DNA from 2 places in the Dorea sp. AF24-7LB genome. Region 1 is predicted to be linked to the other one. Evidence: a T-box and tRNA genes for the amino acid it is inferred to sense, from the RefSeq annotation. Region 1 holds a T-box; the other holds one or more tRNA genes.
The links. The T-box of region 1 lies ahead of DWY31_RS03585 (valine--tRNA ligase). A T-box ahead of a tRNA ligase gene usually reads a tRNA of that ligase, here a tRNA-Val.
Positions count from the first base shown of each region.

Region 2: it encodes a tRNA-Val, which carries the amino acid that the T-box ahead of DWY31_RS03585 (valine--tRNA ligase) is inferred to sense. The anticodon was not compared.

Region 1 is NZ_QUFR01000002.1:226,372-243,653, reverse strand. It holds gene DWY31_RS03600 (L-serine ammonia-lyase, iron-sulfur-dependent, subunit alpha) at 1-1,208, shown strand, start outside; gene DWY31_RS03595 (AEC family transporter) at 1,395-2,339, shown strand; T-box leader at 2,605-2,875, shown strand; gene DWY31_RS03585 (valine--tRNA ligase) at 2,957-5,620, shown strand; gene DWY31_RS03580 (LTA synthase family protein) at 5,646-7,856, shown strand; gene DWY31_RS03575 (bifunctional folylpolyglutamate synthase/dihydrofolate synthase) at 7,856-9,199, shown strand; gene DWY31_RS14240 (hypothetical protein) at 9,183-9,317, shown strand; gene DWY31_RS03570 (tetratricopeptide repeat protein) at 9,328-10,653, shown strand; gene spoIIAA (anti-sigma F factor antagonist) at 10,738-11,049, shown strand; gene spoIIAB (anti-sigma F factor) at 11,050-11,505, shown strand; gene DWY31_RS03555 (SigF/SigG family RNA polymerase sporulation sigma factor) at 11,484-12,197, shown strand; gene DWY31_RS13995 (hypothetical protein) at 12,262-12,429, shown strand; gene DWY31_RS03550 (stage V sporulation protein AA) at 12,413-13,069, shown strand; gene DWY31_RS03545 (stage V sporulation protein AB) at 13,029-13,448, shown strand; gene DWY31_RS03540 (SpoVA/SpoVAEb family sporulation membrane protein) at 13,453-13,932, shown strand; gene DWY31_RS03535 (stage V sporulation protein AD) at 13,935-14,951, shown strand; gene spoVAE (stage V sporulation protein AE) at 15,030-15,386, shown strand; gene DWY31_RS03525 (Na/Pi cotransporter family protein) at 15,553-17,187, shown strand.
Region 2 is NZ_QUFR01000001.1:305-16,245, reverse strand. It holds gene purB (adenylosuccinate lyase) at 1-1,293, opposite strand, end outside; gene purF (amidophosphoribosyltransferase) at 1,340-2,767, opposite strand; gene DWY31_RS00075 (amino acid ABC transporter ATP-binding protein) at 2,849-3,535, opposite strand; gene DWY31_RS00070 (amino acid ABC transporter permease) at 3,547-4,197, opposite strand; gene DWY31_RS00065 (amino acid ABC transporter substrate-binding protein) at 4,273-5,094, opposite strand; gene DWY31_RS00060 (hypothetical protein) at 5,208-5,978, opposite strand; gene DWY31_RS00055 (DUF5716 family protein) at 5,953-7,236, opposite strand; gene DWY31_RS00050 (DUF5717 family protein) at 7,255-10,545, opposite strand; gene DWY31_RS00045 (pyridoxal phosphate-dependent aminotransferase) at 10,674-11,762, shown strand; gene DWY31_RS00040 (GNAT family N-acetyltransferase) at 11,792-12,802, opposite strand; gene ispF (2-C-methyl-D-erythritol 2,4-cyclodiphosphate synthase) at 12,888-13,436, opposite strand; gene DWY31_RS00030 (hypothetical protein) at 13,467-13,853, opposite strand; tRNA gene DWY31_RS00025 (tRNA-Val) at 14,060-14,132, shown strand; tRNA gene DWY31_RS00020 (tRNA-Met) at 14,156-14,229, shown strand; tRNA gene DWY31_RS00015 (tRNA-Met) at 14,303-14,376, shown strand; gene DWY31_RS00010 (hypothetical protein) at 14,700-15,191, opposite strand; partial or broken gene DWY31_RS00005 (hypothetical protein) at 15,214-15,941, opposite strand, start outside.

The DNA.
Region 1 (17,282 bases):
ATACAAAAGATGGTGAAGAATATTCCGTATTTGGAACTTCAATAGGTGGCGGAAGCATTCTTATCAGTGAAATTGACCGGGTTCCTATGCGCCTGACAGCGGATACCTGGCATGTGATAGTATGGAGTGAAACAGAGCTGGCAAAAGAGACATTTGCAGGAGCAAAAGAAGTACAGCAGGGCATTTCAGAAAAACAAGAATATGTAACGTGTGGTACGTTTCTTGAAAAACCGGATGAGAGTATGCTTGAGCTGCTTCGCGGGCAGAACATGGTGAAAAAAATAAGTCTTGCGTCACCGGTTCTTGCCTATGGATCCTCTAAAAGACATGTAGAATGGATCAGTTCTTGCGACAGCGTTTGTGAATATGCTGAAAAGGAGAATTTAACACTGGCAGAGACTGCTGTCAGATATGAATCCTTACGATCCGGATTTTCGGAAAAAGTAATTCGTGACCGGATGCATGAACAGTGGCTTTTGATGAAAGAATCTGTGAAAAAAGGACAGGAAGAGCATCAGCTGCTCTATGGACTTACCAGTGGAAAAGATGGAAAAATGCTGATGCAGGCAGTGGAGAAAGAAGAAACGATTTCAGGAGGTACGATTCCACTTGCGACAGCAATGGCTCTTGGAGTTATGGAATATAATGGCTCCATGGGATGTATTGTCGCAGCTCCAACTGCAGGTTCCTCAGGAATTGCACCTGGATGCATGACTGCATTGCAACAGGTACATCAACTTTCAGATAAACAGATTGAAGACGGGCTGTTTGTAAGTGCATTGATTGGCGTTATAATGGCTGCTTGTGATGTGTCTTTTTCAGGATCTGTCGGAGGCTGCCAGGGAGAAGTAGGAGTATCCAGTGCAATTACATCAGCAGGTATGGCCAGTATTTTCACTGAAGATAAGGAAGCAATTATGCATGCAATGGCTATTTGTATGAAGAATTTGCTGGGACTTGTGTGTGATCCGATAGCAGCACCGATTGAAGTTCCATGTATAAAGCGAAATGCAGTTGGTGTGGCAAATGCTTATATTTCTTCCGATATGGCTTTGGCAGGAGTAAGAAGCTTTATTCCGCCGGACGAGGTGATCGATGCACTGATTGATGTAGAGAAGCGCCTGCCATCAGAATTAAAGTGTGCAACAATAGGTGGACTGGCATGTACCAAAACAGCTGTGTGTACACGAAAAAAATTGACACAGTAGATTTTTAACATAGAACCCCATAATATGAAAATGAAAAAGAGACTTACGCATGAATGAGATGCTCCCCTTCTATGGAGTGTACAAACAGAGTGCAGTCTCTTTTTCATTGTTTATAGACAAAAAATATGATAAAATATGTGAGAATTTTAACCTGATAATATTGTATAAGAAGGAACAGAAGAGAAAATGGAAAATCTGATATTTAGTTTAAATGCAACCGTACCGATTTTTTTACTTATGATCCTGGGACTATTATTCCACAAAATCGGATGGATCGATGATGTATTTGCACAGAAAATGAACAAATTCGTATTTGTGGTTCCGCTTCCGGTTTTAGTGTTTAGTGATCTGGCCACAGTCGATTTTCACGAAGTATGGAATATGAAATTTGTATTGTTTTGTTTTCTGGCAACATTTCTCAGTATTACACTGGTATCATTTATGTCACTGGGGTTAAAAGAAAGAGCTTTGAGAGGAGAATTTATTCAGGCATCCTACAGAAGCAGTGCTGCACTTCTTGGAATTGCATTTATACAGAATATATACGGAAATGCAGGAATGGCACCGGTTATGATCATTGGAAGTGTGCCGCTTTATAATATTATGGCAGTATTGGTGTTATCTCTTTTTAAGCCGGGACAGAGTGGACTTGATAAGGCTGTTTTAAAAAGAACAGCAAAAGGTATTGTGACGAATCCGATTATTTTAGGAATTGTGGCAGGACTACTATGGTCTGCACTTGGACTTAAGATGCCACATATTATGCAGAAGATGGTAACAAATATTGGCGGTGTTGCAACGCCGATGGGGCTTATGGCAATGGGAGCTACTTTCGATATAAAGAAGGCATTTGCAAAAGTGAAACCGGCAGCAGTTGCAACATTTATGAAATTAATCGGTCTTGCGGCAATCTTTCTTCCGATTGCGATTATGCTTGGATTCCGGAGAGAAGAACTGGTGGCGATACTGGTAATGCTGGGATCAGCGACAACCGTAAGCTGTTTTGTTATGGCCAAAAATATGGGACATGAAGGCGTTCTTAGTTCCAGTGTTGTAATGCTTACTACATTGTTCAGCGCATTCACACTGACAGGCTGGCTGTACATATTAAAAAGCATGAACTTTATATAATGTGATGCCAGGGTCAAAAGCCTGAAACCACGATGTGCTCGCACATGAGTGGTTTTATGGCTTAGTGACCCGCCCCGATATGAGCATAAAAGTGGAGCGCAGGCTTCACGATATGCGAATATTGGGTAGAATTGTGAGAGTACGCAGTACGGAACAATTCGTATGGCATCTTTTTGTGCAAATCAAACCTTAAGGATTTCTGAAATCTGTGTAAAATCCTTGACAAATGCAGAATCGATAGATATGATATTCAGTGAGTTTATACGTAAAGGCGTTGAAGAAGAGGAGTATGTATCGTTCCCTGCCAGAGAGAACTGTCCGCAGGCTGGAAGGCAGTTTCAGAATCAGAAGATACAGAAGGTAGCTTTGGATGCCGGATATCTGAAACGACAGGTTACGAACTGGTCAGTAGATTTAAAGATCAGAGGAACAAGTAGGATATCCCGGAGTCGTTCCCGTTAAAGAATAAGATGAGAGATATGGAAGAGTTTCTTCTATATAATAAAGGTGGTACCGCGGTTACAGTCGCCCTTTACGTGTGTAAAGGGCGTTTTTAATTGTCCAAATGTGACCAAAGTGTGAAATAAGAACTTATGAGGAATTATGAGGAGGAAACAATGAGTCAGAACTTAGAGACCACATACAATCCAAAAGAGATTGAATCAAAATTATATGAAAAATGGTGTGAAAACCAGTATTTTCATGCAGAAGTAGACAGAAGTAAGAAACCATTTACAACAGTAATGCCACCACCGAATATTACCGGTAAGCTGCATATGGGACATGCTTTAGACAATACACTGCAGGACATTCTGATCCGTTATAAGAGAATGCAGGGGTATAATGCTCTGTGGATTCCGGGAACAGATCATGCAGCAATCTCTACAGAAGTAAAAGTTACCAATCAGTTAAAAGAAGAAGGAATTGATAAAAAAGAACTTGGAAGAGAGAAATTCTTAGAGAGAACATGGCAGTGGAAAGAAGAGTATGCCGGAACAATCGAAGGACAGTTAAAGAAACTTGGTGTTTCCTGTGACTGGGACAGAGAGCGTTTCACAATGGATGAAGGCTGCTCCAAGGCTGTAGAGCAGGTATTTATCAACCTGCATGAGAAAGGATTTATTTACAAAGGATCCCGTATCATTAACTGGTGTCCGGTATGTAAGACATCCCTTTCTGATGCGGAAGTAGAGCATGAAGAGCAGGATGGATTCTTCTGGCATATCAAATATCCGATCGTTGGAACAGATGATTTCCTTGAGATTGCGACAACACGTCCGGAGACAATGCTTGGAGATACGGCAATCGCAGTACATCCGGATGATGAGAGATACAAAGATATCGTAGGAAAAAAATGTCTTCTGCCGTTGACAGACAGAGAGATTCCGATCGTTGCAGATTATTATGTAGACAAAGAATTCGGAACAGGCGCTGTTAAGATTACACCGGCTCACGACCCGAACGACTTTGAAGTCGGAAAACGTCATAATCTGCCGGAGATCAATGTCATGAACGATGATGCGACGATCAACGAACAGTATGGTGGTAAATATGCAGGTATGGATCGTTACGAAGCAAGAAAAGCAATGGTTGCTGATTTGGAAGAGCAGGGATATCTTGTAAAGGTTGTTCCGCACTCTCATAATGTTGGAACACATGACCGTTGCCACACAACGGTTGAACCGATGGTAAAGCAGCAGTGGTTTGTGAAGATGGACGAACTCGCAAAACCGGCGATCAATGCGATCAAGACTGGCGAATTAAAATTCGTTCCGGAGCGTTTTAACAAGATTTACCTGCACTGGCTGGAAAATATCCGTGACTGGTGTATTTCTCGCCAGATCTGGTGGGGACACAGAATCCCGGCTTACTACTGTGATGACTGCGGAGAAGTTGTTGTATCTCGCGGTATGCCGGAAAAATGCCCGAAATGCGGATGTACACATCTGACACAGGACGAAGATACACTGGATACATGGTTTAGTTCAGCGCTGTGGCCGTTCTCAACACTTGGATGGCCGGATCAGAGCGAAGATCTGGATTACTTCTATCCGACAGATGTGCTTGTAACAGGATATGATATTATCTTCTTCTGGGTAATCCGAATGGTATTCTCAGGATATGCACATACTGGAAAAGCGCCGTTCCATACCGTATTTATTCATGGACTGGTAAGAGATTCACAGGGACGTAAGATGAGTAAGTCTCTTGGAAATGGTATCGATCCACTGGAAATCATCGACCAGTACGGAGCAGATGCGCTGCGTATGACACTGATTACCGGTAATGCACCTGGTAACGATATGCGTTTCTATAATGAAAGAGTTGAGGCAAGCCGAAACTTTGCAAATAAAGTATGGAATGCGTCACGTTTCATTATGATGAACCTGGATGAGAAGAAATTAGAAGAACCTGCAAAAGACAGCTTGCATCCGTCAGATCAGTGGATCTTATCAAAATGCAACACATTGATTAAAGATGTGACAGAAAACATGGATAAATTCGAACTCGGAATTGCATTGTCTAAGCTGTATGACTTCATCTGGGATGAGTTCTGTGACTGGTATATCGAGCTTGCAAAATATCGTATTTACCATGCAGAAGAAGATCCAACGGGAGCAAATGACGCACTCTGGACATTAAGAAAAGTTCTGAAAGACTCTCTGAAATTACTGCATCCGTATATGCCATTCGTAACAGAAGAGATTTACGGCAAACTGATTCCGGAAGAGGAGTCACTGATGATGTCTGCATGGCCGGAATATGACGAAGCTCTGAACTTTCCGGAAGCTGAGCGCATTGTAGATCACTACAAAGAGATTGTACGTGGTATCCGTAACGTACGTGCAGAGATGAACGTTCCGAATTCAAGAAAAGCAACTGCATATGTAGTTTGCGAAGATCAGACATTATGCGATGGACTTGCATTTATGACAAATTCTGCAAAACAGATGGCTTCTGTGCTGGATCTTGTTATTCAGAAAGATAAAGCAGGAATTGCAGATGACGCAGTATCCGTAGTTGTTCCGGATGCAACTGTATATGTTCCGTTAGAAGAACTGATTGACTTCGATCAGGAAATCGAACGTCTGACCAAAGAAGAAACTCGTTTAAATAAAGAGATTGCCCGTGCACAGGGAATGTTAAATAATGAAAAATTTGTAAGCAAAGCACCGGAAGCAAAAGTTCAGGAAGAACGTGAGAAACTGGAAACTTACAAACAGATGAAAGCACAGGTATCTGAAAGATTGGAAGGACTAAAAGCAAAACAGTCCAAATAAACTAGAAGATATGTAAGGGGATATTATGAAAAAAATTCATATTAAAAAACCGGATATTAAAGGCGGAATTGAAAAATTAAAGAACCTGAAAAAAGAAGACGTTATTCGCCACTTTAAGGCACGAAAGGAGCGACGTGCGAGAATTATTGAAGCGCGCCGCAACAGTGCATTTGCAAGGAAAATGCAGCCTGTTTATAAATTTATGAATCGTTTTTCGCTGGTGTTCCATGCGCTGCTTGCATGTATCATCAACTTCGCAATTGAGGCGATTTCCCGTCATTCACTCGTAGAAGCGTGGATTTATATGACGGGATCCCCTTTGGTATTTTTGTATAATGCATTTATGATATTTGTCACATTTTCCATTGTATATTTGTTCAAGCGGAGAGTGTTTGTCCGGATTATTGTCAGTATATTCTGGATGATTCTTGGTATAGCAAACGGCTATATGCTGCTAAAGCGTGTTACTCCATTTAATGCACAGGATCTGAAGATTGCATCAGACGGATTATCACTGATCAATAAGTATCTGGACGGATTTGAGATTATTTTATTTATCGTAGGAATCGCGGCGGTTGTTGTATGGATGATTTCTATGTGGAGACGTGGCGGACAGTATGATGGAAAGATTCACCACGTTCGTGCATTGATTGGAATTGTTGTATGTGCAGTGTTATATGTATTTGTTTCCAATCAGGCAGTAGACAAAAGAGTCGTATCCACATATTTCGGAAATATCGCATTTGCATATGAAGACTATGGACTTCCGTACTGCTTCATGGCAAGTGTGTTCAACACCGGAATTGATGAGCCGAGCGGCTACAGTAAGAAAACGATGGAAGAGATCGGACAGAATGGAAAACTTACGGAATCTAAGATCACAAATGCAAAGACGAAGAAGACAAAACCGAATATTTTATTTGTTCAGCTGGAATCTTATTTCGATGTAGATAATGCAGAATTTTTCAAGACATCTCAGGATGTGTGCCCGAATCTTCATAAGATGTTTAAGAAATATTCGACCGGATATTTCAAGGTACCATCGGTAGGAGCCGGAACAGCGAACACAGAGTTTGAGGTGCTGACCGGAATGAATTTACGTTATTTCGGACCGGGAGAATATCCATATAAGACAATGCTGAAGGATCATACGTGCGAGAGTGCGGCTACTGCATTAGGAAAATTAGGATACGGAACACATGCGCTGCATAATAATGGCGGTAATTTCTACAGCCGTGCGAGAGTATTTAATAATATTGGATTTGACAGTTTTACGAGTAAGGAATTTATGAACATTTTGCAGCTTACAGAGAATGGCTGGGCGAAAGATGCCGTGCTTGTACAGCATATTATGGATGCGATGGATTCAACAAAAGAAAATGATTTTGTATTTACAGTCAGCCTGCAGGGGCATGGTGATTACCCGACAGAGAAAGTAATCCAGAATCCGAGAATTACAGTATCGGGGATCGATGATGAGGCATTGAAGAATAAATGGGAATACTATGTAAATCAGGTTTATGAGATGGATCAGTTTGCCGGCAACCTGATTAAGGCAGTAGAGAAGAGAAAAGAACCGACCGTTGTAGTTTTCTACGGCGATCATCTTCCGACAATGGGCTTAAAAGCAGAAGACTTAAAGAGCCGGTATCTCTACAACACAAACTATGTCATCTGGGATAATATCGGACTTAAGAAACAGGACAGAAATATTCCGTCTTACCAGATCATGTCAGAAGTATTTGAACGTCTGGGAATCCATTCCGGAACATTGTTCAACTATCATCAGACAAGAAGAAAGACGAAGAATTATCTGTCCGACCTGGAGCTTTTACAGTACGATATCCTTTATGGCAAACAGTATGTTTACAATGGCAAGAAACCGATCACAGAAGGACATATGAAGATGGGAATCCGCAATGTAACAGTGAAAAATGTTGTACCGCATCTCGATGAAGGTTACAGTCTGTATGGCGAAAACTTTACTAAATCCAGCAAAGTGTATGTAAATGATGAAAAACAGAATTCCACTTTCTTAAATAATACAAGGATTGATCTGGATGATACCGAGCTTAAGAATGGAGATAAGATTTCTGTTGTACAGATGGGATCTAGCGATACGGTATTCAGAAAGTCAGATGAATATATTTATAAGGATGGAAAACTGACAGTACAAAAAGGAACAGGAACCGATACAACCAAGTCCTGGGTACCACAGGCCGACGGAGATAAATAATGAAACATCAAATACCGGCTAATTATAGGGAAGCTGTCGATTATATCGAAGAGCTTCCCAAGTTTACGGAAAAACATCCGTTAAAGCATACAAAAAAATATTTGGAAAAATTACAGAATCCGGCAGAGAACTGCAAAGTCATCCATGTGGCAGGTACGAATGGAAAAGGTTCCGTATGTGCTTATCTGCAGGCTGTTTTACAGGCAGAAGGAAAAAAAACAGGTTTTTTCACATCGCCACATCTGATCAAGATCAATGAACGAATACAGATTGACAGAGAAGAGATTTCCGATGATACATTTTATGATGTATTCTGTGAAGCGTATCATGTAGCACAGGAAATGGAGCAGGAAGGTGAAGGACATCCTTCTTATTTTGAATTCCTGTTTGGCATGGGAATGAAAGCCTTTGAAAAGGCAGGCGTAGAATATATCATTTTGGAAACAGGACTCGGTGGCAGGCTGGATGCGACCAATGCTGTGGAAAGTCCGGTTCTTACAGTCATCACATCCATCAGTCTGGATCATACAGCGATTCTGGGTGATACAATTGAGAAAATTGCTTTTGAAAAAGCAGGGATTATCAAGGAAGGAGTTCCGGTTATTTTTGACGGAAGCCGGGCAGAGGCGACGGAAGTGATACGGCGCCAGGCGGAGAAAATGCACGCACCTTGCAGAGAAATCTCGAAAAATGCGTTCGAAATCCGTGAAGTTACGAGAAACCATATTGCATTTTCAAGGCGAAATGCTTATGATAAAGATGTTATCTGGCAGGTTCCAATCTGCGGATGTTATCAGGTAATGAATGCGCAGATTGCGCTGGAAGCACTGGAATGTCTGTTAGGAAACTGTGAGAGCGAACCGGACAGGAGGAAGAAGTGGGTTGATGCCGTCGCATCCATTCACTGGGAAGGGCGTATGGAAGAAGCAGCGGAGCATGTGCTTGTAGACGGAGCGCATAATCCGGGTGCGATCGAAGCGTTTGTGGAGAGTATACACCTTTTGTATCCGGAACCGGAACCATTGCCGATAGTAGTATTTTCTGCTGTGGCGGACAAAGACTACGAGTGGATGATTGCATATCTGTGCAGGTATCTGCCGGCAAAGTTATATATTGTAACAGAGATCCCTGACAAACGGAGAGTGTCAGCCGAAGAACTTAAGAAAGTATTTGAAAGATATACGGACTGTGAAGTTGTGGCTAAAAGCGATATAGGGGATGCCCTTAAGGAAGCTTATGACAGACGGGGAGAGAGTGAGATTTACTGTCTCGGATCTTTGTATCTTGTGGGAGCTATAAAAGAACGAATAGCAGGAGGTAACAATCATGCTGAATTACGATGAAGAAGTGAAGAAGTTTCAGCCGAGTCTGGAAGTAGAAGATATCGAGGGCGCGGTGTATCAGGAAGACTTAAGTGATATGACAGACATTATACGAGAGATGATGGAACAGACGAAATAAAGGGGATTATATGGATTATTCAACGAAACTCGTGTACCAGTCCAACTACTGGTATAATGATGGTCTGAAGCGTGCGAATATCCGGGATCTGTCCGGAGCAATTCTATCGCTCAGACGTAGTTTACAATATAATAATGCGAATGTAGCAGCCAGAAACCTTCTCGGTCTTGTTTATTATGGCAGAGGAGAAGTGGTAGAAGCACTTGTAGAATGGATTCTCAGTAAGAATTTCCAATCCAAAGATAATATTGCCAATTATTTTATTAAAAAGGTACAGGAAGTTCCGGGAGAGCTGGAGCAGGTGAACCAAGCAGTCAAAAAATATAACCAGAGTATTGAATATGCCAGACAGGGTGGCGATGATATTGCGATCATGCAGCTTAAGAAAGCAGTTGCCGCGCATCCGGGTTATGTAAAAGCACGTCAGCTTCTGGCACTTCTGTATCTGAAGAATGAACAGTATTCTATGGCGAGACAGGAGATCCGTGCAGCGCACAGGCTAGATACGACAGATCCGGTGACACTTCGATATATGCATGAACTGAATCAGATCCGAAAGAGCAGAACTGTCAGAATAAAAGATAAGAAAAAAGAAGATTTTGTTTCTTACAATCTGGGAAATGAGACGATCATTCAGCCGGCATCCGGTAATTTTAAAGAAAATCTGGGGCTGCATACAGTTCTGAATATTTTGATCGGACTTGCAGTCGGTGTTGCGGTTATGTGGTTTCTGATCCTTCCGGCGGTATCTAATTCAAGACAGAAGACTGTCAACAAACAGACGGCTTCGTTCAGTGACCAGATCGCAACGCAGGATGCGCAGATTAGTGCACTTAAGAAAGAACTGGAAACTTACCGCTCTTCCGATAAGAAGAATAAGAAATCAAAAGCAACCGCAGCTACAACACAGGAAAGCTATGAGGCGGTGATGAACATTGCTGATCATTACAAAGCCGGTGATATGAGTAATGCGGATATGTTGGCAGAGCTTCTGAAAGTGAATAAGAGCACACTTGGCACACAGGGAAAGAAACAATTTGAGCAGATTACATCATCACTTTATCCGACAATGTGCCAGAAATTGTTTGCTACTGCGACAGCAAATTATGATGTAGCAAATTATGATACCGCGATCAGTAATCTGGATCAGATCATGCAGATGGACCAGGGTTACAATGATGGAAAAGCAATGCTCCTTCTTGCACAATGCTATGAAAAACAGAATAAGACAGACAAGGCTAATACATACTATCAGAAGATTGTCGATAAGTACAGCGGAAAAGAAGCGGCTACAACAGCACAAGAGGCATTGAATAAACAGAATAAACAAAACTAAATAAATATATGAATGTAATTACGAAAGAAAAGGATATGCGAAGAAGCATGTCCTTTTTCTTTACTCAAAAAAGGAGGACACACAATGAAATATGAAGTGCAGGAGAACTGTCTTACTATTTTTCTCCCCGGAGAACTGGATCATCACAATGCAGAAGAAATCCGGAAACGTTCCGATTATCTGATCGACCAGAATCATATTCGGTATGTGATCTTTGATTTTACGGATACGACATTTATGGACAGCTCCGGAATCGGTGTCATTATGGGGAGATATAAACGAATTTATATGCTGGGAGGAGAGGTGTGTGCCGTGCATACAAGTGAAAGAATGAAAAAAATACTGACAATGTCAGGAGTAACCAGGATCATGCAGATTTATGAGGAGGACAGGTAGATGGAAAATACGAATGAAATGGAACTTATTTTTGACAGCCGCTCGGCAAATGAATCTTTTGCCAGAGTAACTGTTGCATCCTTTATGACGTCACTGAATCCGACACTGGAAGAAGTGTCGGATGTGAAAACGGCAGTTTCAGAAGCTGTGACAAATGCCATTATACATGGATATGAAAATGAAGTACATAACATCCGCATCCACTGTAAAACAAAAGGGCAGACTTTATATGTAGAAATCTCTGATCAGGGAAAAGGAATTGAAGATGTAAAGCAGGCAATGGAACCGCTCTTTACAACAAGACCGGAACTGGATCGGTCGGGAATGGGATTTTCCTTTATGGAAGCATTTATGGATCTTTTGGAAGTGGAGTCGGAAGTCGGGAAAGGAACGACGGTAAAGATGGCAAAAACTATTGGTAAAGGACGTAAATTATGGATCACACAATCGCTTTGATCAGAAAATCACATGCGGGCAACCGTACGGCAAGAGCGCAGCTTGTGGAAGAAAATACAGGACTTGTCTGGTGTATTGCGAAACGGTATTTTAACCGGGGTGTGGAAGCAGAAGATTTGTTCCAGATCGGAACGATAGGGCTTTTGAAAGCGATTGACAAATTCGATCTGAAATATGAAGTGAAATTTTCAACTTATGCAGTCCCGATGATCGTCGGTGAGATCAAACGCTTTCTACGGGACGATGGAATGATCAAAGTGAGCAGATCGCTGAAAGAATTGGCATACCGCGGGTATCTCTGTCAGGAAGCACTTGGTAAAAAACTGGGACGCGAGCCATGTATTACAGAAGTTGCTGCAGAGATGCAGGTAGAACCGGAAGAACTGGTACAGGCGTTTGAAGCGACCGGAGAATTGGAATCTCTGCATAAACCAATCTACAGAAAAGACGGACAGGAGCTGACACTGGCAGACAAACTGGCAAGTCCGGCAGAAGAGACGGAAAAAGTGCTGAATCACATGTTTTTGAAAGAATTGCTGGCAAGTCTTAATAAAGAAGAACGAAGACTGATCTATCTGAGATATTTTGCAGAACGCACACAGTCTCAGGTGGGAGAAGAACTTGGCATTTCGCAGGTACAGGTATCCCGGATGGAGAAAAAAATATTAAAAAGTATGCGGGAACAGATCTGACAGGCATATCCATGAATAATTTTTCTGGAACCATCCATACTAATCACAGAAAGAAGGTGAAAGTATGGATGAAACCAGAAAGAAGTTCCGGATATGCCTGATCTGCGTTGTGGCGGCAGCGGTTCTGACCGGTATGATCTATTATTTTGCAGAGTGTAATGCGGCGGAAAGAGAGACGGAAGGAACGCTGGTAGATAGAAGGTGGGAGGCAGAAAGTGGCATCGAACAGTGAAACAATCTATATTAAGGCAGGTCGTAATACAGAAGTAAAGAAACCGGACATAACATTGGGAGAAGTGCTGGAGATTACATGCGTGAATCCATCAATGGAAGCAAAAGTCCGGTCTCTTCGCCTGTTAAAAGGAATCAACGGTCGTGTAGTGGTATCGGTGCTGAAAGTTGTTTCTATGATACAGGAAGTGTATCCGAACGCAGACGTGCAGAGTATCGGAGAGCCTGATTTTATTGTAACCTATGAAGAGCCGGGGAAAGGCAGCAGATTCATGCAGAGCATAAAAGTCGTGTTTGTGTCCGTGCTGAGTTTTTTTGGTGCGGCATTTTCCATCATGGCATTTAATAACGATGTGGATGCACCCAAACTTTTCGACCAGATATACACACAGATCATGGGGAATAAACCGGATGGCTTTACCATACTGGAACTGACATACAGTCTTGGACTTGCAGTTGGAATATTGATCTTCTTCAATCATTTTGGAAAGAAGAAATTTACCGTTGATCCGACACCGATGGAAGTAGAGATGCGGCTGTATGAAAATGATATTCAGACAACCCTGATTGAAACATATTCGAGAAAGGAGAGGGAGCTTCATGTGGATCAGACAGATTCTTCTTGCGGTCATAGGAAGTAGTGCAGGTGCGGTGGCAGCAGGTGGTCTGTTTGCATTTATCGCAGAACTTGGCGTAATCTCGGATTTCGCAGACCGGACACACACAGGAGATAAGATCCAGTGGTACGAAACATGCGTAATGCTTGGCGGTATTTTGGGCAATCTGTTCTGGCTCTATCAGATACCGCTTCATGGCGGTGTGATACTGCTGGCGGCAGTGGGGATATTTTCAGGGATGTTTGTCGGCTGCTGGGCAATGGCGCTGGCAGAGATCCTGAATCTGTTCCCGGTATTTATGCGGCGTTTTAATCTGGTGAACTGCCTTGCAGGTATTATTTTAGGAATCGCAGCCGGGAAAACACTCGGATGTATATGGATTCTTTTACAGGAGGCGAAATGACAGAATGTTAAATAATGAGGTAAATGACAAAAAAGCGCAGGAAATGAAAAAAGAAAACTACAAAAAATATGTAAAACAGAAAACACCGGTGCATGCACTTGGAACAAATATGTTCCGCGCATTCCTGACCGGCGGAATCATCTGTACGATCGGGGAATTTTTACTGAACTGGTGTGAAAATATGGGAATGACCAAAGAAATCGGTGGAAGCTGGTGTTCATTGATACTGGTATTTTTAAGTGTTCTGCTGACAGGATTCAATATTTACCCGAAGATTGCAAAATGGGGAGGTGCAGGGGCACTTGTTCCGATTACCGGATTTGCCAATTCGGTAGCAGCACCGGCAATTGAATATAAAAAAGAAGGACAGGTCATGGGAATTGGCTGCAAGATCTTTACAATCGCAGGACCGGTGATCTTATATGGAATCTTCACCAGTTGGGTACTGGGTATTGTTTACTGTATTTTCGGGAAAGGAGTCTGAAGATGCAAAGAGGAAAACAGAGTATTATTTTTAAAGAAGGACCATATCTTATAAGCAGTGCATCTGTTGTTGGGAAAAAAGAAGGAGAAGGTCCGCTTGGGGAGTTATTTGATATTATAGAAGAAACTGATCTTTTCGGAGAAGACAGCTGGGAAGAGGCAGAGAGTACAATGCAGAAGGAAGCATGCCAGATTGCGCTCGGAAAAGCAGGTCTTAAACCGGAGGACATCCGGCTGACATTTGGAGGTGATCTGCTACGGCAGGGAATCGTCACATCTATGGGAGCAAGACAATTTGAAATCCCACTGTTCGGTCTGTATGGCGCCTGTTCTACTTCTGGTGAAGCGCTTGCACTGGGAGCTATGTGCGTGGGGGCAGGCTATGGCGAGTATATGCTTGCTGTAACATCCAGTCATTTTGCCTGTGCGGAAAAAGAATTCCGCTTTCCGCTCGGTTATGCCAGCCAGCGCCCCTTGAGCGCGCAGTGGACTGTGACCGGAAGTGGTGCATTCATCATCGGTGCGGATGGAGCACAGAAGAAAAGTCGTGTGAAGATCACTGGAATTACAACAGGAAAGATCATTGATTACGGCTTAAAAGATTCCCAGAATATGGGGGCTTGTATGGCGCCGGCGGCATGTGATACGATCTGGCAGCATCTTAAAGATTTTGGAAGACAGCCCGAAGATTATGACCGGATCATAACCGGAGATCTTGGCTATGTCGGACAGAGTATTCTATTTGACTTGATGAGAAAAAAAGATATAGATATTAAAAAGATGCATATGGACTGTGGAATGCAGATTTTTGATCAGAGTACGCAGGATACACATGCCGGGGGCAGTGGATGTGGCTGTGCTGCGACAACGCTCAGTGCTTATATTCTGCCGAAAATAGAAAGCGGTGAATGGAAGCGTGTATTGTTTGTGCCGACCGGGGCTCTTATGTCTACGGTTAGTTACAACGAGGGAGCGAGTGTGCCGGGGATCGCACATGCGATCGTACTGGAACATGCATAGCATGTGATATAAATGAACGCTTTGGCAGGAGAGAGTATTTCTCCTTCAATTTTACAAAAAAGAAAGGCAGGAAATAAGATGGAATATATCAATGCATTCTGGGTGGGCGGTTTAATCTGTGCGTTGGTGCAGATTCTGTTAGACCGGACGAAACTGATGCCCGGGCGGATCATGGTTCTTCTGGTGTGTACCGGGGCAGTACTTGGCATACTTGGAATCTATGAACCAATTCAGGAATATGCGGGCGCCGGTGCGAGCGTTCCCCTTACAGGATTCGGAAATCTCCTATGGCAAGGTGTCAGAAAGGCGGTTGACGAAGAAGGCGTGATCGGAATTTTTCTGGGAGGTTTCCAGGCAAGTGCGGCGGGAATTGCCGGTGCTTTAATATTTGGATATCTGGCTTCGCTTATATTTGAGCCGAAAATGAAGGAGTAATTGAAAAAGAGATACCAAAAAGATATAAAAAAATCGAAAAAAAGATTGTGTTCTTCTATAACAAATGGTATTGTAAAAACAGTGAGCTTATTAAGAATAAATTAAGAAATTGTAAAAAAATAAGCTTAAAAAACAGCATAAGGGATATATTTGTAGGAGGAAGACAATGAATTATGTAGATATACTGATACCTTTTGTCGGTGGTCTTGGAATGTTTATTTATGGTATGCAGATCATGGCACAGGGACTGGAGAATGCAGCGGGAAGCAAGATGAAATCACTGCTGGAAGTGCTGACGAAGAACAAAGTGATGGGAGTGTTACTAGGAGCTGCTATCACAGCAGTCATTCAGAGCTCTTCAGCGACAACCGTCATGGTCGTTGGTTTTGTTAATGCCGGAATCATGAACCTGACCCAGGCAATGGGAGTGATCATGGGTGCCAACGTTGGTACAACCGTTACCGGATGGCTCGTATCTTCCGTAGAGTGGGCAGAATTTTTAAGCCCGGAGAAGCTAGCACCGATCGCAGTGATTATCGGTGTGGTTATCATGTTGACAGGCAAGAGACGTACATCCAAAGAAATCGCCAATATTATTGTTGGCTTTGGTTTACTTTTTATCGGTATTTCTACGATGTCATCAGCAGTAGAGCCGCTGAAAGAATTTGACGGATTTGTACAGATGTTTGTTACATTAGGAAAGAATCCAATCCTCGGTATTCTGGCTGGAGCGCTTGTAACGGCAGTGATTCAGAGTTCTTCCGCATCGGTTGGTATTCTGCAGAGTCTTGCGGCAGCGGGATTGGTACCATTCAGTGCAGCTATTTATATTATCATGGGACAGAATATCGGTACTTGTATTACAGCAATTTTATCCAGTGTAGGTGCGAAAAAGAATGCGAAGGCAGCAGCACTTATGCACCTGATCTTTAATATCATCGGAACGATTATTTTCAGTATCATTGCAATCGTTTACTTTACCGTGCTGAATCCACAGGCAGGAACAGGAAATATTACACAGACAGAGATCAGTATGGTGCATACATTCTTCAACATTGCAACGACAGTTATGTTATTCCCGGCATCTAACCTGATCGTGAAAATTGCCAAGAAGATCGGCCGTGTGGATGAAGACGCCAATGATCCGGGAACAGTACTTCTCGATGAACGTATGTTACAGACACCGAGTATTGCTCTGCAGTCTGTGATAAAAGAAACCGTTCGTATGGGCGAGATCGTAAGGAGATCCATTGAAGTTGCAAAAGATGTATTGTATACACAGGATCAGGAAGCAATTGATATTTTGAAAAATGATGAGAGTGATGTTGACAGACTCTGTGCGGGAATTACCAATTATACAATCAAATTATCTTCCTTACAGATCAGTGAGAAAGAGCATCAGGAGGCAGCACATCTGTTACAGGTGCTTTCCGATATGGAACGTGTCAGTGATTACTGTGAAAATATCTCTGAGTTTGCAGAGACACTCCGAGATAAGAAAGCATCCTTCTCTGAGACAGCAAAGAAGCAGTTAAAAGAAATGATTGAGGAGACTGCGAAAAGCTATTTCTATGCACTGGATGCATTTAAAGAGCAGAGCCATGAGAAGGCACTGCGCGTTATTGAAAAAGAGACAAAAGTGGATGACCTTGAGGTGAAACTGCGGAGCCGTCATATTAAGAGACTGTCTAATAATGAATGTAATACAGAAGCGGGTATTGTATTCTTAGATACGCTGGTTTGTATGGAACGTATTTCTGACCATGCAAGAAATATCGCAGAAGAAGTACTTGAAGAGTAATCAGCGGATAAAACTCGCAAAGTGTATTTTATCCGTTGTGAGTAAGACATCTGGACTCGAATAAAAAAATTGGGTAAAAAATGTCATGTATCAGC
Region 2 (15,941 bases), on a different contig from region 1:
ATCAACACTCAGATTGAATGCCGGATCTGCTGCAATCAGTTCCAGAAGATTATTGTCCAGCCCTTTTTCTTTTACATTGCGTCCTGCTTCCATAGAAAGCTCACGGATTCTTTCATGTAACTCCTGACGGTCACCGCCTGCTTTTACAGCATCCATCATAATATTCTCTGTTGCCATAAATGGAAGCTCTGACATCAGACGTTTCTCGATTACTTTCGGATATACAACCAGTCCATCTACAACATTCAGGCAGAGATCCAGAATACCATCAATTGCAAGGAATCCTTCCGGCACACTCAGACGTTTATTTGCGGAATCATCCAGCGTTCTCTCAAACCACTGCGTTGCAGATGTGATTGCCGGATTCAGCGCATCTACTATCACATATCTGGATAAAGATGCAATTCTCTCGCTTCTCATCGGATTACGCTTGTAAGCCATTGCGGATGATCCGATCTGTGTCTTTTCAAATGGTTCTTCTACTTCTTTTAAGTGCTGAAGCAGACGGATGTCATTGCTGAATTTGTGTGCACTCGCAGCAATTCCTGCCAGTACATTAATTACTCTTGTATCTACTTTTCTGGAGTAAGTCTGTCCTGAAACCGGATAACATGCCTCAAATCCCATCTTCTGTGCGATCATTGGATCGATCTTATCAATCGTCTCCTGATCTCCATCAAACAGTTCCTGGAAACTTGCCTGTGTACCGGTAGTCCCCTTTGAACCAAGCATCTTCAAGCTTCCTTTTACATACTCCAGATCTTCCAAGTCCATCATAAATTCCTGCATCCACAAAGTTGCACGTTTTCCAACCGTTGTCGGCTGCGCCGGCTGGAAATGTGTAAATGCAAGCGTCGGCAGATTCTTATGCTCATCCGCAAATTTGGCAAGTTCTGCAATTACATTTACCAGTTTTTTCTTCACAATATCCAGTGCCTCGGACATCAGGATAATATCTGTATTATCTCCTACATAACAGGATGTTGCTCCAAGATGAATAATTCCTTTTGCCTTCGGACACTGTTTTCCATATGCATATACATGAGACATTACGTCATGACGCACTACCTTTTCACGTTCCTTTGCGACATCATAATTAATGTCTTCTGCATGCGCTTTTAATTCATCAATCTGTTCCTGGGTGATTGGAAGTCCCAGCTCTTTCTCTGTCTCTGCAAGTGCGATCCACAGTTTTCTCCATGTGCGGAACTTCTTGTCCGGCGAGAAAATATACTGCATCTCTTTGCTGGCATATCTTTCTGAAAGTGGGCTCTGATATCTGTCGTTTGTCATCGTTTTTTCTCCTTATTTTGAATTATATTTAAATAATTTATATCTTCTACTCAAAGGCAAGGGATACATCTCTGCCCGGCACTTTCATCGGATAATTGCCTGTAAAACAGGCATCACAGTAACTTAAATCCCCAACCATATCTTTCAACTTCTCAACTTCCATATATCCAAGAGAATCGGCTCCGATCATCTCCCGAATCTGTTCTGTCGTATGTGAATGTGCAATGAGCTGATCATCTGACGGAACATCTGTACCGAAATAACATGGATGCAAAAACGGCGGCGAGCTGATTCTTACATGCACTTCTTTTGCACCTGCTTTCTTCAACATCTTAATAATATTCGCACTTGTTGTTCCGCGAACAATCGAATCATCTACCATAACAATTCTCTTGCCTTTTACAACTTCTTCAATTACATTCAGCTTGATCTTTACACTACTCTCTCTCTGGCTCTGTTTCGGCTTAATAAATGTTCTTCCGACATAGCTGTTCTTATGAAATGCCATTCCATAAGGGATTCCTGACTGTTCAGAATAGCCTTTTGCAGCCACCAGACCGGAATCCGGCACACCAACAACCAGATCTGCCTCTACCGGATAGGACTCTGCCAGTGCCTTTCCGGCAAGGATACGTGCATGATAAACATTCACATTATCGATCGTACTGTCCATACGCGCGAAATAAATATATTCAAAAATACATCTTGCCTGCTTCTCAGGCGAAATTGCCATAGACTTATCAGAAGTAATACCATTCTTCGTAATTGTTACGATCTCTCCCGGCTCCACATCACGTACAAACTCTGCATCTACAGCAGCAATTGCACAACTCTCTGATGCGAGAAAATATGTATTGTCTCTCTTACCGATACACAGTGGTTTCAATCCAAATGGATCTCTCGCTCCGATCAGTTTACGCGGTGAACTTACGACCAGCGCATAGGCACCTTTGATCTTCTTCATCGCATTTTTTACTGCATCTTCTGCGCAGGAAACATTCAATCTTTCACGCGCAATATGATAAGCGATCACTTCCGAATCAATCGTTGTCTGGAAAATAGCTCCGGTATACTCCAGTTCTCTTCTCAGCTCGATCGCATTCGTTAGATTACCGTTATGCGCAATTACCAGTGTACCTTTGACATATTTCAGTACAAGCGGCATCGCATTCTCTGCTCTCGTTCCTCCGGCTGTTGAATACCTGACATGTCCAACGCCCAGATTACCGTGCAGTGTCTGTAACGCTTCTTCATCAAACACTTCATTTACAAGTCCCAGTCCCTTTTTTGAATGCACTTTGCGTTCACCATATGTATCTGTCACAGCAATACCGCAGCTTTCCTGTCCTCTGTGCTGTAACGCAAAAAGCCCATAATATACAGATGGGGCAACATCGCCTCCGTCCATATCATAGGCTCCAAACACTCCGCATTCCTCGCTCAAACCTGTTGTCATTTTTTCCAATTCACCCATGAATGCAAGACTCCTTATTCGTTTTCAATTTACTCCATTACTCGATTAGTATAATACAAGGTCTGCCGAAAATCAATACATTTAATTTTCGGCAAACTTTCCTAAGAACTCTTTCATACGCTCGTTGTCCGACCCAAATACTTCTTCCGGCGTTCCCTGGAGTGCGATCACACCGCCGTCCATAAATATGATATGGTTGGATACATTCTTTGCAAAATTCATCTCATGTGTAACAATCACCATCGTCATATGCTCTGCCGCAAGGTCTTTGATAACTTTCAATATCTCACCTGTCAGCTCCGGATCAAGTGCTGATGTAGGTTCATCAAAGAAGAGAATATCCGGTTTCATTGCAAGTGCTCTTGCGATAGATACACGCTGCTGCTGTCCTCCCGACAGCTGGAAAGGATATGCGTTTTCCTTATCAGCAAGTCCCATCTTTTTAAGAAGCTCCCGTGCCTCTTTGTATACTTCTTCTTTGTTTCTTTTCTGCACACGAAGTGGCGCATCCACAATATTTTTCAGAACTGAAAAATGAGGGAACAAATTAAAGTTCTGGAAAACAAGACCGAATGTACCATTATAATGGATCTCGCCGGAATCCGGTGTCTCCAGTCCCGTTGCACAACGCAGCAGTGTGGATTTTCCCGAACCGGACGGTCCAATAATACCAAACACTTCTCCTTCTTCTACTTTCATGGAAATGTCTTTTAGAACTTCCACTTCTCCGAAACTTTTTTTCATATGATTAATTTCCAATAAGCTCATGACATCTCCTCCTACCTATAATAATTCAGTTTCTTTTCCAAAAGCTCAAGCAAAAATGCCACAATCAGGTTAAATACATAATAGAAAATTCCCGCAAATACATATGGAAGCATCGTCGTCTGTGATGCAGCCAGTGCTTTAGAAATTGTAAACATCTCCATAATTCCGATTGTAAATGCAAGGGATGTATCCTTCACAAGTGTAATCGTCTCATTCGTAATAGATGGAAGGATGATCTTGATTACCTGCGGAAGAATAATGCGCATAAATGTCTGTGCCTTGCTGTATCCTAATATCTGTGCAGCTTCATACTGTCCTTTCGGCATGGATTCAATGCCACCTCTGTAGATTTCGGCAAAATATGCCGCATAGTTTAACACAAATCCGATTGCTACTGCACTGTTCTTCCAGCTTGGACTGTTTGTGATGCCGAATATATAATATGGGCCGAAATAAATTACCATAAGCTGTAACATGAGCGGCGTTCCACGCATGATTGATATGTATGCCTTAAAAATAGTACGGATAACTACATTTTTTGCCATACGTCCAAACGAAACCAGAAGCCCAAGCGGCAATGAAAACAACAGTGTCACTACAAAAAGCATTAATGTGACTACCATTCCTTCCCCCAGTTTCGATAACATAATTGATACTGTCATAGGAATGTCTCCTCTCCTAGAAAAATGGGCCGTCTGTAAAGACAGCCCCTTTTGATTATTTTATAATTATTTTAATTATTTACCAATGATCGTAATATCTTTCTTAAACCACTTTTGGGAAATCTTAGCCATCGTTCCGTCTTTTGCCATCTCTTCCAATGTGCTCTCTACCTGATCACGGACTGCTTTATTTCCTTTGGCAAATCCTACTCCGTATTCCTCTGCTGCAATCTCATAATCCAGGATTGTGAAATCAGCTTTTCTCTTCTCAATCTGGTAAGCAGCTACAACTGTATCCATAGCAACTGCATCTGCGGATCCGGATTCCAGATTCATAAGTCCTGTATTATAATCTGCTACAACTTCCAGATTGCCAAAAGTTGAAGACAGATCTGCCTTTTCTTTTAACGCAGCCTGTGCAGAAGAATCTGTCTGAACGTCTACGACTTTTCCTTCCAGATCTTTTTCGGATTTGATACCAGAATCTTTTCTGACTACAAATACCTGTTCATTGTTAAGATATGGTTTGGACCATGTATACTTATCTTTTCTTCCATCCATGGTAAATCCGTTCCAGATACAATCAATTCCACCGGATTTTAATTCTGCATCTTTAGAATCCCATGCGATTGGTTTTGCGACATACTTCCATCCCTGTCTCTTGCACACTTCCTGTGCCAGTTCCAGATCGAATCCTGTATATTCGCCATCGTCACCAACAAATCCCATCGGTGGGAAATCCTGGTCAAATCCTACGGTAAATTTGTCACCGGACTTCTTCTCGGTATATTCTTTCTTACTATTTTTGTCAGAGCTATTATCCTTGCTTCCACAGCCTACGAACACTGTCATTGCAAGTAACGTCACTGCAAGCACCATTGCCAGTCTTTTTTTCATAACTTCATCCTCCTGTATTCATGGTATGTCTGCTTTGCATACTGCGTTGTTTTATCAATTCATCAATTGATTACTTTACCACGCTAAATTGCTCTGTTATAGTATCATATTCTTTATTTCTTGTCAATCCCACGATATCGGCGTTTTCGGTATTCAATTTCTTTTCCTTCTTCTCCAATCTCAATATCGGCACGGATATCCGCTCTTTTTTCTTTTAATTCCGCATCAATACCAAGATATCTGGAATTGCCTGACAACATCTTTGTATACTCCTCCTCCGGAAGCGCATGATAGTTGCAGTAAAGATACGCTTTTAACACATCTTCGTTCTCCTGCAGTTTGTAAGATTCTTCATACGCCTGTGCCGCTTCCTCATACAAAAAAAGTCTGCCGTATGCACTTCCCAGACAACCATACACTTTTGCATAAAACGGCTTTCCTACCGAATCATCCCGCTTACCATCAATGATCGTCCGGTAAACAAGAATCGCATCTGCGTATTCTCCGTTTTTCATCAGGCTGTCCGCTTTCAGCTTGAATCTCTCCACTTCTCTCTGATCCTGCAGCTTTTCCAGAATACTCTGTATCTTTATAATCTCCGAAGATGCATACATTGTTGACTGCTGCAATATCTTAAGAATAAACTCTTCTTCCGTGCAATGGTTATCCAGCTCTTCCTGCAGCGCATCTGCAAGTTCATACATCTGCAGCTCCGTCCTGATCCACTCACACAGCTGTCTGTTGATCAGTGTATAATCGATCAGATAGAGATTATTACAGATGAAATAACACAGCTCCTCTAATGTATAGATCCTGATATGGCCTCTGGCAATCACATATGGTTGTCTGGCATGTTTTTTATGACATAGAATTAAACTGCCCATTGATTCCTCCTAAATGTATAACCTTTTCCACCTGAAAATCCGAAGCTTCAAAAAATTCTCCAAAGCCGACATCCTTGAATGTCATCTTACAGGTTCTTTCATCCAGAAACATCACTTCGATCCGCAGGCGGAGTGAATAATCTCTCCGCTCTTTCAGACCATCCAGAGATACTTTTTCTACCTGGAGTTCATCTCCGGCAAGAGTCTCCACATGAATCTCAATATCAGATGTATCTTCCAGGATTACCTCCCATTGTCCATCTGCTTCATACCAGTGTGTTCCCCAAGCAACGACCGGATACCATCCTTCTTTGCCACCAATGCGCATACGCAGACTGATCTGTTCTGTCATGCGTGTGTCATCCAGATATACCGGTCCTTCATTATAATTGCGGTATTTTCGCATGGAAGTGTAGCAGGCACCTTTACTGTACAGATTATCACCCACAAATGCACGTCTTCCGTTGCAGAGCACTTTCAATGAATTCGGATACCATTTATTTTCAAATGCCGCCCCGGTCAGATACACAGACGATACGACCTTTTTCTCAAACACATTCTGGATAAACAGCCGGAAACTTTCATCCGCGCTCTTCGCTTTTTCCCTATTCAGCACAGGGTAAATCGCTTCCATCTCCTGGATCTGCGCACTTGCGACTTCATCTACCGTCACAAACATATCACGGTTCTGACCATTTGCCACATTCATCCTCCGGAGCATATACGCTCTGATCGTCTGTCCATCGCAGAAAAACATCGCTGATTCATACTGCCACAGCTCTTTTGGCTGATAAAACATATAGTGGCAGAATCCTTCTTTGTAATCCTGCACGTAAATATTCTCCTTGTCTACGCCAAGATGCCTGCCGATTCCTTTGAGCATCTTAGACATATCAATATTCGTATATGGCGTAGAAAATGTAATAAACCGGATATCTTCAAAATCCTCCAGTGTAAGTCCTACGAATTTTGCCAAAAGCCAGACTGCATCGTGGACTTTACTTCCAATCCGCACTTTCTTACGCTGCACTGCCTTGCCGAACAGATCTGACACCACGCAGGACGGATTCTTCTGTTCCAGCAGTTCTGCTTCCTTTCCATATACCCATTGTTCTTTTATATAACCTAATTTCAGAGGGATCAGCGACTGTCCCTGTGCATACTCAAACGTCTGCGGTTCGTCGCTTTTCTCATCGTAATAACTGATCTGACAGGTATTTTCATTCAGATCATAGCCAATAATACTGCCTCTTCTCACGTTATTTCTTCCTCTCTGTTATTCATACATCCTAAAAAGACTGTCTGCCATCTTCTCTTCCTCTTCAAAATCCATGATCGCTTTTCTCTGGTTCGCAGGGGACATAGAAAGCATTGCATTCAGTTTTCCGTATTTGCCGGTCTTCACTGTATGCGCATTCGACAGCACTTTCTTCTCCGTTGTTGTGATTTCATTTCCAATTGTATCCTGGAAATAATAATGCAGTTCTTCATCTTCATACAACACGAACTGTTTTACATAAATATTCTCATATGCCGGGAGCAGATTCTCTGTCTTATATCCAAGTGTCTCTTTCCCACCTTTGCGGATCTTGTAGAACAGCTTCACCTTATGTCCCGGCTCCGCACGGTATGCCAACATAGTACGATCATACAGCTGAAGCTCTGTCAGCCACTGCGCCCGGTACTTCATATAGAACGGAAAGATCAGCTGCTTTTCCGTCAGTCTCCGGAGTTCTCTGTGCAGAACTTCTTCCAGTTCATCCGGATATTTTCTTCCGGCATAGTACTTAAGTAGCGCAATCTTGCAGATATCCGGCAGCGTTTCCTTCTTCTCACACTCGTTAGCAATGATCTCAAAAACACTGGATTTCGTATCTCTGCCATTTATTACATACTCTCTTGACGCATACGTCAGGTATGCCTGTTTCAGGCGAAAATATACATTATCAGACAGATAATAATCTTCAAAAATAGCTTCCTCATCAAACATATCTTCTGAAAATAACATCTGCGTAATGATCCGTTCACTGATCTTGCCGGATGCAACCTGATATTCCCGCAGCACTTTCCAGAGCCGCTTCATATCTGCAGTTGCACCACAGTAATAATTCGCCAGGTAAGTCAGCGTTGCTTTGTCATACTGGTGTCTGCGGAACATCTCAAAACACAGATACGTCAGGAAATCATCTTCTTCGTAATTCTCTTCCCGGATCCTTCTGCTGCAAATGCAGAACACATCTTTATCTTCAAAATAGCTTAAGCCCTTAACATAAATATTTTCAAAAGTCGGAGTCTCTTTCTCCTCGCTGTCTTTCCATTTGCCGACAGATGCACCATATTTCTTACAGATTTCCAGGAATCTCGGTTCATAGAACAGACGCTTTGTCTCATATGGAATAGAATCCGTATAATAACGTCCCTCTATCGACTCCCAGATGATCCTTGCTTCTTTGTCATACAGATAGACAATCACCGGCTCATCTTCGGTATATGGGACACGCTGTCTGATTTCTCCATTCTTCTCAATGACAAGCACACAGTTCATATGTGGCACTTTCGTTGAGATCGAATATGCGTAGCAAACATCGCGCATTGCTTCCATATGCTCGGAATCCATATCTTCAGTACAGAAATGCTTATATAAAATACGAAGATATTCTGTGATATGTCGCTTTCTGAGCTGATCCATCGCAAATGTCTTCATCTGCTCTTTGTATCCTTCATACAGTTCTTCACTGTCTGCTTCATAAGTCAGAAGATTAGCGTAAAGAAATGCAGCCTTCTCGTATCCGAGTGTATTTCCATGCATAAAATACAGGAAAACAGACTTCGGAAGCGGTCCGTTTACACTGGATGGATCCAAAGTATTCATATAATACTCATATAACTGGGCAATCTTAAGCTCGGAATCTACTGCTTCCTGATACCAGTGAAAATATTTTTTCTGATTCTTATTTCCCTTGATCAGAAGGATACAGATCGTATTGAGTATCATCGGATCTTTATAAACCTTATAAATCCGCTCTAAAATGCGGAATAACAAATCACTGTAGGACTTATGCTGACTTGCAAAATTCGCCACATATAATGCCAGTTCCTTCGTCATCAGCCGATATTTGGTTGCAAAATTCAACACCTGTAATTCAAATTTGCCAAGCTTTTTCAGAAGTGTCGGCTTCGCCTGATAGCACAAATAAGCTTCCAGATAGAACATAACACCATGTGTTTCAAACTCAAACTGCTGTTCCAGCACTTCCAGTCTCTTGTATGGATTCTTGTATCTTCCGTCTATCTGTAAAATCATATAGAGAAGCAGCCAGGAATCCTGATGGCGCATATAGGTCTTGCCAATCTCATCCAGTACACGCTCCATATGGCTGTCATTCTCACGGATCAGCGCCGTCAGGAACAGGTAATAACAGTTTGTGATCGGATCCTTTCCGATTGCGAAACGGTTATAGTTATAATTCTCCAAAATCCATTTTGCTTCTTCAAACTTCTTACCAATAATATAAACATGTGCCTGCAGAAGCTGGTAAATCTCACTCATCGGCTTAATTCTGCGGATAGCGGCAACATTTTCAATCGCATTCTCCACCCATGTATCCAGCTCGATACGTCCTGCCATATAACCGATATATTCTTTTAAAGACTGCGCATATAACAGTTCCGGTACATAATGTTCCTCATCATATTCCTGATTCTGTAATACTTCAATCTCGTAGGACAATGCCTCATACGGAGTAATGAACCGGATCGTTCCATAGTTTCTTCCGCCATGCAAATATTCCGGACGTACCAGATATTCCATCTCATAACTGTTTCCGACAAAATCTTCTGTTGTCAGATCCGGCTTGGTAACACGTAAAAACGCTCCTTCTGTCTCAATATGGATCGGCATGAAGCCCCATGTGTTCTTTACGATCGTAATCGTTCCTTTATTCGGTTCTTTGATATCTTCAAAGAGCATTCCTTCTCCCTGCAGCGTCAGGAAAATACATTCTTTCTGCTTAATACCGACAAGGAACTCTTCCATTGCCTGTTCGCCGAGCGACCATTTTCGCATATTATCATAGAGATAAAACGTCCGCTCATTCTCATATTTGACAATCTCGTAAAATTCTCTGGAGCGGAACAGTCTTCCTGCTTCCGAGAAATCCTTGATTGCAAGCTTCCTGAAATCATCTGTACTCTGTACTTTACCATAAGTTGTCATAACATATGGCTTTTCGATAATCGCTGTAAAAGCAAGCTCATATTCACCTCCGGAACATACGACCGTGATCTTACCGCGTTCTACATGTCCCGGTTTTAATCCCTTCCCATCATAAGTAAATTCAATCCTGGATGTGACTCCGTCAAATCCCTGATCTTTAAAATGGATACGAAAAGAAGACGGGTATAATATTCCCCGTATCTTTCTGTCATTATTGCTTTTTATTAAGAAACTTCCTCTATATACTTCTCCCTCGCCGATAATCATGACCAGATTCGTCTCTTCGAACACAACTTCCGGCTGTTCTACGCTGAAGTCTCCTTTAGAAAATCTTTGTATCTTATTTTTCAAGACTTACACCTGCATCTTTCGTTGCTTTTTGTAAAAAACATACTATAATGAATTATAGCATTGTTTGTTTGGTAATTGCAATGCTGTTAGAATAAAATCTAAGGATAACCCCGGAAAGGAACATAGATATGGATAAAAAACCTGAATTTCACGGAAGCGATCTGGAGCAGATCGAAGCCTATTATCATATTCCAAAAGAAGAAATCGTCTCTTTCGGTGCAAATGTAAACCCGCTTGGATTGTCCGAGCAGTTGAAGAAAGATCTGGCTTCGCATCTGGATGTGATCACACGTTACCCGGACCGTGATTATAAATCTCTGAAAAAAGCAATCAGCAAATACACCGGTGTATCTGCCGATCATATTGTTATAGGAAACGGATCGACAGAGCTGATCTCGCTTCTCATTTCCACACGCACCCCGAAAAAGGCACTGGTACTTGGACCTACTTATTCTGAATATGCCAGAGAATTATCTTTAAATGGTGGTTCCATGGATTTTTATAATCTGAAAAAGGAACAGGATTTCCAATTAGATATCGATGACTTTATAACGACGTTAAAAACAGACTATCAGCTTGCGATCATCTGCAATCCGAATAACCCGACTTCTTCTGCGCTCACAACAGGTGAGATGGAACGTATCCTCGCAGCTTGCCGGGAATACGGAATCTTTGTTATGATCGATGAAACTTATGTAGAATTTGCACCGGATATTGAAGCAGTCAGCGCAGTCAGTCTTATTCCAAAATACGATAATTTCATGATCATCCGCGGCGTCTCCAAATTCTATGCCGCCCCGGGGCTTCGTTTCGGATATGGTATGACAAGCAATGAGGCTTTCTTAAAAGATCTGCTTCTCTACCAGAATCCATGGAGTCTGAACAGCATTGCCGCATATGCCGGTGAGCGCATGTTTTCCGATACTGATTATTATAAGAAAACCCGCGAACTGATCTGTTCCGAACGCACATACATGTTTGATAAACTCAAGAAAAATCCGAACGTCAAACCATACAAAGCCTATGCGAACTTTATTCTTGTTGAGATTTTGAAAGAGGGCGTTACTTCCTTTGATGTATTTGAAAAAGCAATCAAAAACCGGCTCATGATCCGGGATTGCTCCTCTTTTGAATCATTAGCCGGTGAATTTTTCCGTTTCTGTATCATGAATCCTGCCGATAACCGACGTCTTCTTGATGTATTAAACCAGATTTAAGTACTTTTCTTTTATTTTCCGGTTAAGCATTATACAACTTCATTTAAGTATATTTGGGAAAGAGGGATGATTTTTTTCATTTCCTCTTTCATTCTTTCGGTCATATGGACGCCATCTTCCTCACAAAGTTCTTCCACTGTCTTTGCACCAAATACAAAGCTTGTAAGTGCCGCAATCGGGATCTCCCCTTCGGAATTTTCCGGTTTGCCATCCATCAGCATTGCCCCGGAAATCTCTGTTCCGGTGAGCACCAGTGTGCGGTTATTCTCTTCAATGGCAGAATCGGTTACTGTAAAACATACGCATAACAGTTCCTGCAATCTGAGCGACATCAACATCCGGCGTACATCAACAATCCTTGTCATAATCTTCGGGGTCTCATCTTCATCCTCATCCGGGAACCAGATCCTGCAATCCTCAATCCCCGTTTCATTCTGAAACAGCATCAGTTTTCCACCGTCACTGCTACATTCCCGCATTAACCTTAGATAGTATGCGCCGTCACGTTTCACATATACATCTTTATCTGCCGCAAGCTTTTCATTTGCCCACTCGGCAAATGTATCGCAATCTTCTTCCGTAAGCGGGCGAATACAAATGCCTGCCGCTTCTTTCTTCACCGCATCTGCTAAATTATATACTCTGCGTTCCTGTTCATAAACCGTCCGGAAATCATGTGGTGTATAGATTGCTTCTGCTGCCGGCATCAGGAATGTAAAATTCTCTCCTGATGCATACATATCCTGAAGTGCCCGCCTTAACAGTGCCGCCATAAACCCACGTCCGCGATACTCTTTTCTTGTCGCTACTGCAACGATGTAATGCGCCTGTTTTTCCACACCATTTACCATTAACGTATATGGATTCAGATGCAGCATTGCGCAGATCTCACCATCTTCTTCCACTACATATATATCATTATCTCTCGTTTTTTCTGAAAAATAATAATCCACAAATCCTTTGCTGTCCTCCGTAAATACTTCCTCATACAATAGACGCACTTTGTTATGCTCTTCCTGACTTAACTTACGAATCTCCATTCTTCTTCCAGTCCTTTATATTTCATATAATGATATAGTAATTTCCCAACTCAACTATAATACTTACATCTTGTCCTGCCCGCCTTTACTTTCCCACATTCGGGCAGCCACCACATCCTGCGCAGCCGCCGGTCTGCGGACCGACCTGGTAACTGTAATTAGCAATCGTATCCAGTGATGCGATAGCCTGTGAGGAGATTCCTTCACCTGTTCCGGTAAATCCCAGTCCTTCTTCTGTAGTTGCTTTAATATTTACCTGATCTACATCAATGTGAAGTGCTTCTGCCACATTTTTACGCATCTGCTCAATATGAGGTGCCATCTTCGGTCTCTGCGCAATAATGGTTGCATCAATGTTACCGATGATATATAATTTCTCGTCGATCAGCTTTCCAACATGTTTCAGAAGTTCAATACTGGACGCTCCTTTATATGCCGGATCTGTATCCGGAAAATGTTTTCCGATATCACCAAGAGCTGCCGCTCCCAGAAGTGCATCCATAATCGCATGCAGCAGCACATCCGCATCCGAATGTCCCAGAAGCCCCTTCTCATAAGGGATCTCTACTCCTCCAAGAATCAGTTTGCGGTTCTCTGTCAGTTTATGAACATCATATCCCATTCCAACTCTCATACTGTTATTTCCTTTCCCAGAATATATTTCTTATTCTGTAACATTATTGTGATCTGTATTCTCTTCCTGTTTTTTGGTTTCACTGTGATCTGCTCCCACCGGTTCATCACTCTTCTGTGTATCTGTATTGCCTAACAGCTTGTCCCGGTTCAGTTTACCGTCTTCATCCACATCGCTCTCTAATAATTCCTCGCAGTCCAGCTCTTCTCCGTCATTTTCCACATACTCATGCTTCACTGCCATCACGACTGCCTTCGCACACCATACGATTCCAAGTACAGCAAATGCCACACCCAGCACCAGATAAAGCGTTGCATTCTCCGGCCTGTTTGTCATCGTCTTCTTTATCAGATCAATTCCCAGATATCCAAGATATCCCCCTACAATAATTCGAAAAAATACGCGACCTTTTGTCATTTCATGTCCTCCTGCCTGTGTTTTATTAATGTCTGCCGATTTTATAACTTCTATAAAACTTCTTACAATTCGCATAAATCGGCTGTTTTTCGCACATCTGAGCATATTATATCACATACTTACAATTTTTTGCAAAAAAAGTGTTGACATTTCCTCACTTTTGATTGTATAATAACGAAGTCGGTTTGAGAGAGCCGGGTAAATATGGGATCATAGCTCAGCTGGGAGAGCATCTGCCTTACAAGCAGAGGGTCATAGGTTCGAGCCCTATTGGTCCCATACTTATAAAAATATTTCTTTATGGCGGGATAGCTCAGTTGGCTAGAGCACACGGTTCATACCCGTGGTGTCGCTGGTTCAAATCCAGTTCCCGCTACTTTAAAAAGACTTGTTCTTGCAAGTCTTTTTACATCCGTAATATTAACAGTACTTACGGGCAATATTTTCATGGCGGGATAGCTCAGTTGGCTAGAGCACACGGTTCATACCCGTGGTGTCGCTGGTTCAAATCCAGTTCCCGCTACTTTAAAAAGACTTGCAATTGCAAGTCTTTTTTCAATTCATATCCGGAATATATTCCATTTATTTGTGTTTTTATGCTAGTTTATTTTACTAAAATATTTCAAAATCACCTGCACATATCAAAATATCTACGCAAAACAAACTTCTAAGTTCTACCCCATCCCCGGACTTCTATATTCAATTATCTCTTCTTCTCAAAAATGAATTTCTCGCCCGAACGCGGGCATTTTTGACTGTATAGTAATCCTTCCTTTACAGCTTTTTGTAGCTTTCTTTTCAGCTCATTTTTTCACAGCTCTTCACTGCCTTCTTTACAGCTCGTTTTTACACACCATAATATAAAAATTGTTTTTCATCCGGTTTGAACTTATACTTGTCTGTCATCTCTTTCTTATCACCCATTTTCATCTTGCAAGTGTGTTTTACAATCCATTTGCCATGCTCCTGCACATAATTAATATCCCACTTTGCAACTGTAGATGTTCCATCCGGGAAGTGATAATATTCCATTACCGCATTCATATCCGGAACATTACCTATTTCATCTTTTAACGGCATCTGCAGCTTCAGAAAATATTTATCAATATCCGGTTCCCAATTTATCTTGAGTTGTTTCTTATCTGATGCCACCGTTACTTTCTGCAACTTTCCTTCTTTATACACTTTCACTTTTAAATTGTCATACGACGAAATCTGTTTTCCATTTACACGTATCGTCACCTGACAATTCATCTGATCCGGTGATCCCGCAAAGAAAATCATGCTTCCAAGCACCAGCAAAATCGCCACAACGCTCCAGACTTTTCTCCTGTACATATTATCCACTTCCCTTGTAAATTTATTTCTCCAGTTCCATAACATCCATTATCCGCATATTCTCCCCACTTTCATCATCCACGTACACAACATACAGCTTGTCTCCATATGTCTGGAAATCATAACGGATAATCTCGTCACCTTTACCGGTTTTGTAACCTTTTATCTTCTTTGTCCAAAACGGCGTATCCTGACCGGTTTTGTAATAACTCACCTTGCCATCCTTGAATGTTGCATAGGCATCTGTTGACATGAAAACAGCCTGCTCTTTTTTGAGCTCATACTTCGCTGCAATCTTCTGCTTCTCCATATCATAGTAAATCAGTTCACCGCCACTGTATCTTGCCGCTTCATAATCCGCTCCTGTGTAATGTTCCATGCCACCAAAACGGTAATCTTCCAGTTGAAGCATGAGCATATTTCCGGATACTTTCATATCTACCGGTTTGTATTTTTCTGACTGATACAACTCTTCGCTCTTTCCATCGGCATTTGTTTTATAAATACGAAACTCCTTTGATTCATTACGAAAATCCCATGCATACAAGGTGTCTTTGTAAGATGCCAGTAATTTTCCATCTTGCAAATCAGATTCCTCTTGATGTACACGCTCTCCTGTTTGCTTATTTACCATAACCGGATTGAAGAAATATCCTTTGGAGGCATCTTTGATTGTCAGACTATAACTCACTTCTCCGTCTTTTACCTTTTCCCGCTGACAACTGCCAATATAATAAAGGTTCACATCCG